Regions from separate parts of the Pilosibacter fragilis genome, predicted to be linked through region 2. Evidence: a T-box and tRNA genes for the amino acid it is inferred to sense, from the RefSeq annotation. Region 2 holds a T-box; the other regions hold tRNA genes.
What was found. The T-box of region 2 lies ahead of leuS (leucine--tRNA ligase). A T-box ahead of a tRNA ligase gene usually reads a tRNA of that ligase, here a tRNA-Leu.

Region 1 (3,281 bases), on a different contig from region 2:
GGCGCGGAGTTCTTCCTGACCCAGCCGGTATTCACGAAGGAGGACGCGGCGAGACTGCGCCGGATCAAGGAGGAGACGGGCGCGACAATCCTCTGCGGGATCATGCCGCTGATCAGCAGAAAAAATGCCATGTTCATGAAAAATGAGATCGCAGGCGTCAACGTGACGGACGAGATCGTTGCCAGATACCCGGAGAAAGCGAACCGCAAGGAAGGCGAGGCAGCGGGAATCCAGCTCGCGAAGGAAGTCATGAAGATGGTGGAAGATTTTGCGGACGGATATTACTTCTCATTCCCGTTCAATAGAGTCTATATGCTGCAGGACATCATGGGAAAATAAAGAACTGCAAAGATACAGATTGACAGCTTTTTTTCCTTATGTTATCATGTCAACCGTTGTATAAAATCGGAAACTCCTTGAAAATACAGGGATTTTCTTCCTATAGAAACAGTGACGGCACCCCGGCACCCGGAGACGGCCGTAAACGGAGAATAGAAAAAGAATGATTAAAACGATTACAGCCGCAGAGCTGATCAATGGAAGAACCTTTGACCGGACGATCATTGACATCCGTCCGGCGGAGGAATACAAAAAGGGGTCCATGGACGCCGCCTTAAATATCCCGGAGGACAAGCTGGTGGAATATCTGGAGAATCCGGAAGAGGCGGATCTGGAATCCGGCACCATCGGCGATGGAAAAGCCTGGGAAGAGGGCGTGAATGTGGGAAAGCTTCTCGCGGCGATCCCGAAGGACAAGCCGGTATGGGTACTCTGTCACACCGGAAATAAGAGTCTTTACGTTGCAGAGCTTATGAGCGATGCGGGCTTTGATGCCGGAAGCGTGGAGGGCGGATACCGTTCCTTCCTGCGCCTGTCCTTATCCATGATGGTCATGAACGAGGAAGAGGTCACGGAGCGGACGAAAGCCATCGAGCGCAGCATCATCACGAAATACCGCAAGTCCATCTGGAGACGGTTCACAAAGGGAGTCCATGACTACGAGTTAATTAAGGAAGGCGATAAGATCGCGGTCTGCATTTCCGGCGGAAAAGACTCGATGCTGATGGCGAAGCTTTTACAGGAGCTGCAGCTTCACGGCAAGGTAAAATTCGACCTCGTATTCCTTGTGATGAATCCGGGCTACAACGAGGACAACTGGAATATCATCTTAAACAACGCGAAGCTTCTCGGCATCCCGATCAATGTGTTTGAAAGCGATATCTTCAATATTGTCGCTGACGTGGATAAGAGTCCGTGCTATCTCTGTGCGAGAATGCGCCGCGGTTACCTTTACTCCCACGCGAAGGAGCTTGGCTGCAATAAGATCGCATTGGGGCATCATTTCGATGACGTGATCGAGACGACGCTCATGGGCATGCTGTACAGCGGAAAAGTCGAGACGATGATGCCGAAGCTCCACAGCAAGAACTTCGAGGGCATGGAGCTGATCCGCCCGATGTACATGGTCCGCGAGGCGGACATCAAGGCCTGGAGGGATTACAACAACCTTCACTTTATTCAGTGCGCCTGCCGCTTCACCGAGCGCTGCGCGACATGCGGCGGCGAAAAGGGATCGAAGCGCGACGAGATGAAGGAGCTGATCGCGGAGCTCAGGAAGCGCTGCGATACCATCGACATGAACATCTTCAACAGTGTCCACAATATTAATTTAAAAACGGTCATCGGCTATCACAAGGGAGACTGGACGTATAATTTCCTGGATGACTACGATGAGGAAGAGAAGAAAATGCCGCGGTAGATAAGAATATTTTAGGGCGTCAGTCGGTGGAAAGTTACTTTTCATGGGTAGGAATTTTCTGAACTGAAAATTCCGTATGATACCGTTGTAACTGTGGGAAACTTGCGCGGAAAATTAAACAAAAGCGTAATTGACAATTCTTTTCAAACACGCTATAATGAGATTCTATCGGAGATCATGCGGATGTGGCGGAACTGGCAGACGCACCAGCCTTAGGAGCTGGCGGGCAACCGTGGGGGTTCAAATCCCTTCATCCGCATTCTTCTTTAGAATTACGAATCGAATAACTACCAGAATAGGGGAGTAGTCGGCGCCACTGGCGCAGTAAGGCCAACATACTGGAAATGATCCTGGTTTTACTTTAAATGATGAGACTTATCTGTCGGGAAAAGACAGAGGGGGTCTCTTTTTTTATGCATTTGCGGGCTTCTTACTGGTGGGAAGATCAACAAGAAATAAAATTTGGAGGAAATGATCTATGGGGCTTCTGGAATTGTTTATCCTGGCTGTGGGGCTGTCGATGGACGCCTTCGCGGTGTCTGTCTGTAAGGGCTTGTCGGTGACGAAAATGGAACCGAAGCATGCGTTGCTCTGCGGCGCTTATTTTGGCGGATTTCAGGCGCTGATGCCGGCACTTGGCTATCTTCTGGGAAGCCAGTTTGAATCCATGATCACCCAGATCGACCACTGGATCGCCTTTGTGCTTCTCGGGATCATTGGATCAAGCATGATCAAAGAATCCAGGGAGGACGAAGAGGAAGAGGTCAGCGCGAGCTTTGATGTGAAGACCATGCTGGCGCTGGCGGTTGCGACGAGTATTGATGCCCTCGCCGTGGGAGTCACCTTCGCATTTCTCCATGTAAATATCGTCTGGGCGGTGACCTTTATCGGCTGTACGACCTTTGTCCTGTCAGCAATCGGGGTAAAGGTCGGTAATGTATTTGGGATGAAATATAAGTCGAGGGCGGAGCTGGCCGGCGGAGTGATCCTGATACTCATGGGGATCAAGATCCTGCTGGAGCATCTGGGATTCCTCGGATAATATGAGATACAAATAGACCTCCGGGATTCTTGACAATGGTTTGACAGACCGATATAATGAGTGAGTATCCGAGAAGCGTACAGCAGTGTACGATGAGCATTGTATACATCAGGGTTCGGCATCATTTGATGCGGACCCTGTAACTATGTTGACATAAGCATGGAAAACGATTCTAATTTTCCGGAAAGTTGAAGAAATATGGAAAAGAGAAACACAAACAGACAGAGAGAATATCGGGACGATTACCGCCAGCATTCCCCGGCGTGGATCCGGGCACAGCGCAGGAAGAGAAAGCTCATTATGAGACGGCGGATCATGATCGGCGGAGCGGTGATCTGCGTCGTGCTGATCGCGGGCGTGATCCGGATCTTTTCCGGCGGAAAGAGCCATGGAAAAGAGACGGAGGCCAGTGCCATCGAGGAATCCACATTCCAGGCATCCGATATCAGCGTAAACGGAATTTCCTTAAAGGGAATGACG
Region 2 (3,281 bases):
CGGAAAGGATATAGGAGAGAAGCGCTGTGTAGTTGGAAACGATCAATGTGAGCTTCGCGTTTCCGGAGGCAGTGCGGACATCGTATTTTAAAAGAAACGTGAAGAGCAGCATGGCGATTGTGCCGCCGCCCGGTCCGTAGAGGCTGTCGTAAAGGCCGATGGTCATTCCGATAAAGAGGGCGCGGAGTACATTCGGCAGGATCAGCGGCTTTTTTGTATCGGTATAGTTCCAGGCGTTCTTCATAAAGATCACGAGGACCGCGGTGAGTGGAAGCAGTACCATTAACATCGAGCGGATCTGTTCCTCTTTGAGGTAAAAGATGATCCTTGTTCCGAGCATGGAGCAGAGGAACGAGGTCACTGCGCTGATCAGCGTGATCTTAAGGTCGAGACAGCCGTTTTTAAAGTATTTCCATGCCGCCACGGTGCTTCCGAAGGCGCACTGGAACTTGTTGCAGCCGTAAACATAGTAGATCGGCATTCCGCACATCATATAAGCCGGAAGTGCGATCAGGCCGCCTCCTCCGGCGATAGAGTCGATAAATCCCGCAATGAAGAGGAGCGGGCAGAGCCAGATCAGATTATGGATGTATTCCATGGATATCCCCCTTGTATTTTTGCGGCGGGCAGATGAAAAAATGCTGCAATGCCGCTTTTTCTGATAAAATTCAGGTTGAGACCTGTCCTTCCATACTATATAAGAACTCTCAAAAAGTCAACCGGTTTTCCGGCAGGAGCGCATTCCTGATAGAATCGAACCATGCATGACACCTTGACAGAACCGGGATTCTATGGTAAATTTATTGAGTTAAAATGCGTCGAAGAGGAACAGTAAGAGAGAAGACGGGGTACAGAGAACTGCCGGGCGGTGCGAGGCAGAGTCCAGAAGCTTTCCGAACTCGCCTCGGAGCAGCATGCTGAAAGAGCGGGCAGAGCAGCGGGAAAACGAAACGCTGTCTGCGGATATCCTCAGATAGGCATTGCCGGTTTCCGCCGTTATCGGAAAATGAGTGCATACGGGTGAAAGCCCTGTATGAAATAGAGTGGTACCGCGTGAGAATCTAAGTCCCCCACGTCTCTATAAAATTATGATAGAGATAGAGGGACTTTTTTGTTGCCCGGAAACCGGAAAAGCGGTCAGGCAATCGAACAGGGTCTGGGAGTTCCCGGATTCCGGTAAATGCAGCGGCGGCGGGCGAAATCCGCGGAGCGTATTTTTGCACCGCCTTCAACGATATGAAATGGAGGAGAAAAGCGTCATGGCACAGTATAACCACACCGCCATTGAGAGCAAGTGGCGTGAGAACTGGGAAAAGAATCCGATCAATGTCAATGATGGAAAGAAAGAGAAGTATTACTGTCTGGATATGTTCCCGTATCCGTCCGGCAGCGGACTTCATGTAGGTCACTGGAGAGGTTATGTAATCTCCGATGTATGGAGCCGTTATCAGTTATTAAAGGGAAAATATGTGATCCACCCGATGGGCTGGGATGCGTTCGGCCTTCCGGCTGAGAACTATGCGATCAAGATGGGGGTTCATCCGGCAATCTCCACAGCGTCAAATATCAAAAATATCAAACGCCAGATCAACCAGATCGCAGCACTCTATGACTGGGATATGGAAGTAAACACGACAGATCCGTCCTTCTATAAATGGACCCAGTGGATCTTCGTACAGATGTTCAAAAAAGGACTCGCATACGAGAAGGAATTCCCGATTAACTGGTGCCCGTCCTGTAAGACAGGTCTTGCGAACGAGGAAGTCGTAAACGGCTGCTGCGAGCGCTGCGGCACACCGGTTACAAAGAAGAACCTCCGCCAGTGGATGTTAAAGATCACAGCGTACGCAGACCGCCTCTTAGACGACCTCGACAAGCTCGACTGGCCGGAGAAGGTTAAAAAGATGCAGACAGACTGGATCGGTAAATCCTACGGTGCAGAAGTTGAGTTCCCGGTAAAGGGACGCGACGAGAAGATCACTGTCTACACAACAAGACCGGATACGCTCCACGGCGCGACCTTCATGGTTCTCTCCCCGGAGCACAAGCTCGCAAAAGAGCTGGCGACAGACGAGACAAGAGAAGCAGTAGAGAAGTACATCTTCGACGCTTCCATGAAGTCCAACGTAGACCGTCTCCAGGGCAAGGAAAAGACAGGCGTATTTACGGGTTCCTACGCAATCAACCCGTTAAACGGAAAAGAGGTTCCGATCTGGCTGTCCGACTATGTACTTGCTGATTACGGTACCGGCGCTATCATGTGCGTACCTGCCCATGATGACCGTGACTTCGAATTCGCAAAGAAATTCGGTCTCCCGATCATTCAGGTCATCGCTCAGGACGGCAAAGAGATTGAGAATATGACAGAAGCTTACACAGACGCGAAGGGAACTATGATCAACTCCGGTGAGTGGAACGGCATGGAATCCTCCGTATTAAAGAAAGAAGCTCCGCACATCATCGAGAAGATGGGTATCGGTAAGAAGACTGTGAACTACAAGCTCCGTGACTGGGTATTCTCCCGTCAGCGTTACTGGGGCGAGCCGATCCCGATCGTTCACTGCCCGAAGTGCGGAAATGTTCCGGTCCCGGAGGATCAGCTTCCGTTAAAGCTTCCGGAGGTTGAGAGCTATCAGCCGACCGGTACCGGTGAGTCCCCGCTTGCGGCGATCGATTCCTGGGTCAACACGACATGCCCGTGCTGCGGCGCACCGGCAAAACGTGAGACAAACACCATGCCGCAGTGGGCTGGTTCTTCCTGGTACTTCTTACGTTATGTGGATAACAAGAATGACAAGGAACTCGTCTCCAAAGAGAAAGCAGACAAGTACCTTCCGGTAGATATGTATATCGGCGGTGTTGAGCATGCTGTCCTTCACCTCCTGTACTCCAGATTCTACACGAAGTTCTTATATGATATCGGAGTGGTAGATTTTGACGAGCCGTTTAAGAAACTGTTCAACCAGGGTATGATCACCGGCAAGAACGGTATCAAGATGAGTAAGTCAAAAGGAAATGTCGTTTCCCCGGATGATCTTGTAAGAGATTACGGCTGTGACGCGTTGAGAATGTACGAGCTCTTCGTTGGTCCGCCGGAGCTGGATGCCGAGTGGGACGACAGAGGAATCGAGGGCGTTGCCAGATTCTTAAATCGTTTCTACAATCTTGTGATGGACAGCAAGGACAAGGATATCAAGGAGACAAAGGAGATGGTGAAGCTCCGCCACAAGCTTGTCTACGATATCGAGACACGTTTCAACCAGTTCAGCCTGAATACCGTA
Region 3 (3,281 bases), on a different contig from region 2:
TCTCCTCAAAGCTTAAAGCGAGAGCTGTCACGGATCCGTTCTCCGCGAGAAGCTCCATACCGATGTGATCTTCTTTCTTTGCCTTTTCAAAGAGCGCGTCCGCCTCTGAGAAATCTTCCACGAGGACAAACTGCTTCTCCGGTCCGCCCTCATTCCTGATCCCCTCGCCGAATCTCGCTGCGATGGACTTGAACTCCAGACGCTTCATGCATTCGTAAGCTTCCGGCGTGTAGAGATTCTCCAGCTTCGCGTCCGCCATGGAAAACTCAATGGGGGCATCGACACAGATCCTTGCAAGCTTCAGGGAAAGCTCCGCAAGATCTCTGTGCTCCTCCAGCGCCTTTTTCGCGCGGGGCGGTTTCACCTCGTCGAGATGGGTATAGATGTTTTCCAGATTTTGATACTGCACAATGAGGCTTGTCGCCGTCTTCTCACCGATGGACGGAACCCCCGGGATATTGTCAGACTGGTCGCCCATCAGGGCCTTCACCTCGATAAACTGCTCCGGTGTTACCTGGTACTCCCGGATCACGTCCTCCGGGTAATAGTTGTGTACTTCTGTGGTTCCACGGCTTGTCTTCGGAAGACAGATCCGGATATGGGTATCGGAAAGCTGTAAAAGATCCCGGTCTCCGGAGAGGATCGTCACCTCATATCCGTCTTTCTGCTCACGTTTCGCGATGGTTCCAAGGATATCGTCCGCCTCATATCCCTCTTTTGTGAGGATCGGAACACCCATGGCCGTCAGAACTTCCTTCATAAGCGGTAGCTGCTCGTGAAGCTCCTCCGGCATCGGTTTTCTTGTTCCCTTGTAGGCGTCGAACATCTTATGTCGGAAGGTCGGCGCTTTTAAGTCAAAGGCCACCGCCAGGTAGTCCGCTTTCTCCTCATCGAGAACCTTGAATAAGATATTTAAAAAACCATAGACCGCGTTCGTGTGGAGACCTTCCGAGTTTGTCAGGTTCGGCACTCCGTAGAACGCGCGGTTTAAGATGCTATGACCGTCGATCAGTACAAGTTTTTCCATGTTCACTCCTGTTTTCGATAATATTTAAAAGGATCTGTGATGATCCGTCAGACATCTCTTTATAGAAATCCAAACGTATTCCAGATCCGAAGCTGCAAAAGGATCATGACGATCAGAGCCATTCCAGTCAGCGTTGAGACTGCATAGGTTGTGATCTGAAACATGGAAATATGGCGCAGCGAACGGTAGGATTCTGCGACCTTTCGTTTCAGATCTCCCACGATATCGTATGTTCCATCCGCTTCATCCAGCTTTTTTAAACCCACATCCACCATATAGTGGATCTCCAGCTCCTCCCGGCAGTTCTCACAGGTATGGATATGGTCAAGAAAGTCTTCCAGTTCAGTCGGGGACAGTTCATCCTTCATATACGGGACCACCATTTTTTCTGCTTCCACACAGGTCATGGAACACGCCTCCTCTTATCAGAATTTCCTTTTATGCAAAAAAGACACGACCATCGTGAGAAAGTCATGTCTTTTCGTTTCTGCCGGCGGCCGGACTTGAACCGGCACGAAGTTACCCCCGTCAGATTTTGAGTCTGATGCGTCTGCCATTCCGCCACGCCGGCATATCTTCGCGGCTGTGTATTTCAACAGCCGCATATAATTCTATCATAAGAACATGAAAATTGCAAGGAGATTTTAGTGGTGGAACAGACGAATACCGGTGAATGCCATCGCCATTCTGTATTTATTGCACACATCGATCACATTGTCGTCACGGACAGATCCACCCGGCTGTGCGATATACTTTACGCCGCTCTTGTGGGCACGTTCGATATTGTCACCGAACGGGAAGAAGGCGTCAGAGCCGAGGGCCACATCCTGCATCTTGTCGAGCCATGCGCGTTTTTCCTCTTTTGTGAATACCGGCGGTTTTTCGGTGAATACTTTCTGCCACTCACCGTCTGCGAGAACATCCATATACTCGTCCCCGATATAAACGTCAATGGCGTTGTCGCGGTCCGCACGTTTGATCTTGTCGATAAACGGAAGGTTTAATACCTGCGGAGCCTGACGGAGAAACCAGTTGTCAGCCTTCTGGCCCGCGAGACGTGTGCAGTGGACACGGGACTGCTGGCCTGCGCCGATGCCGATGGCCTGTCCGCCCTTCACATAGCAGACAGAATTGGACTGCGTGTATTTTAAGGTGATCAGGGAGATCATAAGGTCGATCTTTGCGGAATCCGGGATCTCCTTGTTCTCTGTCACAACGTTTGATAAGAGATCCTTATCGATCTTTAAGTTGTTTCTTCCCTGCTCGAAGGTCACGCCAAATACCTGTTTGTGCTCGATCGGTGCCGGAACGTAGGACGGATCGATCTGGATCACATTGTATTTGCCGTTCTTTTTCTGTTTTAAGATCTCAAGAGCTTCCGGCTCATAGCCAGGAGCAATCACACCGTCGGAAACCTCACGCTTGATGAGTTTTGCGGTGTCAACGTCGCAGACATCGGAGAGGGAGATAAAATCACCGAAGGAGGACATGCGGTCCGCACCTCTCGCTCTCGCGTAAGCGGATGCAAGCGGGGAGAGATCGCCGAGGTCATCCACCCAGTAGATCTTTCTTAAAACTTCATCCATCGGAAGTCCCACAGCGGCGCCTGCCGGAGAAACATGTTTGAAGGAGGTTGCTGCCGGAAGTCCGGTCGCCTCTTTTAATTCCTTTACAAGCTGCCAGCCGTTTAAGGCATCGAGAAGGTTGATGTAGCCAGGTTTTCCGTTTAATACGGTGATCGGGAGATCACTTCCGTCTTCCATGTACACACGGGACGGCTTCTGGTTCGGGTTGCAGCCGTATTTTAATTCCATTTCATTCATGATTTCTTTTGCTCCTTTTGATATGGAAATGATTTCGTTTTATGGGATCAGTGATTTTTATTTACGATTCTTGTCTCGTACTTTCCTGTCTCGATATCGATGAATCGTACAAAAAGGGAAACCTTGTTGTCTTCGTTCAGGTTCTCCCATACATTCGCTGTGAAGCTGTCGATATCGCCTTCGATCGCCACGCGCTTCGGCTCGCCCTCAAAGCTCGGGAGCGGGTTTCCGTCGTTCATGTAGGTGTGGATAAAACGTCCTTCTCCATTTACCGGTTTTTCATACGCGTAGGTAAAGCGGCTGCAGCTCTCCGGATTTCCGTCACTGCTCTTTAAGATGGACATTGCAAAGTTGTACTTTCCGTTTTCGATGTGCATGATCCCGGAGATGCGCGGAGTGTAGTTCGGGCCGTCCGGCTCAAACTCGCGGCA

Region 1: it encodes a tRNA-Leu, which carries the amino acid that the T-box ahead of leuS (leucine--tRNA ligase) is inferred to sense. The anticodon was not compared.
Region 3: it encodes a tRNA-Leu, which carries the amino acid that the T-box ahead of leuS (leucine--tRNA ligase) is inferred to sense. The anticodon was not compared.

The regions. Positions count from the first base shown of each region.
Region 1 is NZ_JAVYJB010000009.1:25,632-28,912, forward strand. It holds gene ABCW45_RS10025 (bifunctional homocysteine S-methyltransferase/methylenetetrahydrofolate reductase) at 1-339, shown strand, start outside; gene ABCW45_RS10030 (PP-loop family protein) at 503-1,759, shown strand; tRNA gene ABCW45_RS10035 (tRNA-Leu) at 1,939-2,018, shown strand; gene ABCW45_RS10040 (manganese efflux pump MntP) at 2,238-2,801, shown strand; gene ABCW45_RS10045 (VanW family protein) at 3,000-3,281, shown strand, end outside.
Region 2 is NZ_JAVYJB010000007.1:63,775-67,055, forward strand. It holds gene ABCW45_RS08570 (sulfite exporter TauE/SafE family protein) at 1-598, opposite strand, end outside; T-box leader at 810-1,083, shown strand; gene leuS (leucine--tRNA ligase) at 1,260-3,281, shown strand, end outside.
Region 3 is NZ_JAVYJB010000034.1:7,643-10,923, forward strand. It holds gene polA (DNA polymerase I) at 1-1,027, opposite strand, end outside; gene ABCW45_RS17120 (anti-sigma factor family protein) at 1,087-1,434, opposite strand; tRNA gene ABCW45_RS17125 (tRNA-Leu) at 1,516-1,598, opposite strand; gene ABCW45_RS17130 (phosphoribosylaminoimidazolecarboxamide formyltransferase) at 1,672-2,850, opposite strand; gene ABCW45_RS17135 (IMP cyclohydrolase) at 2,898-3,281, opposite strand, start outside.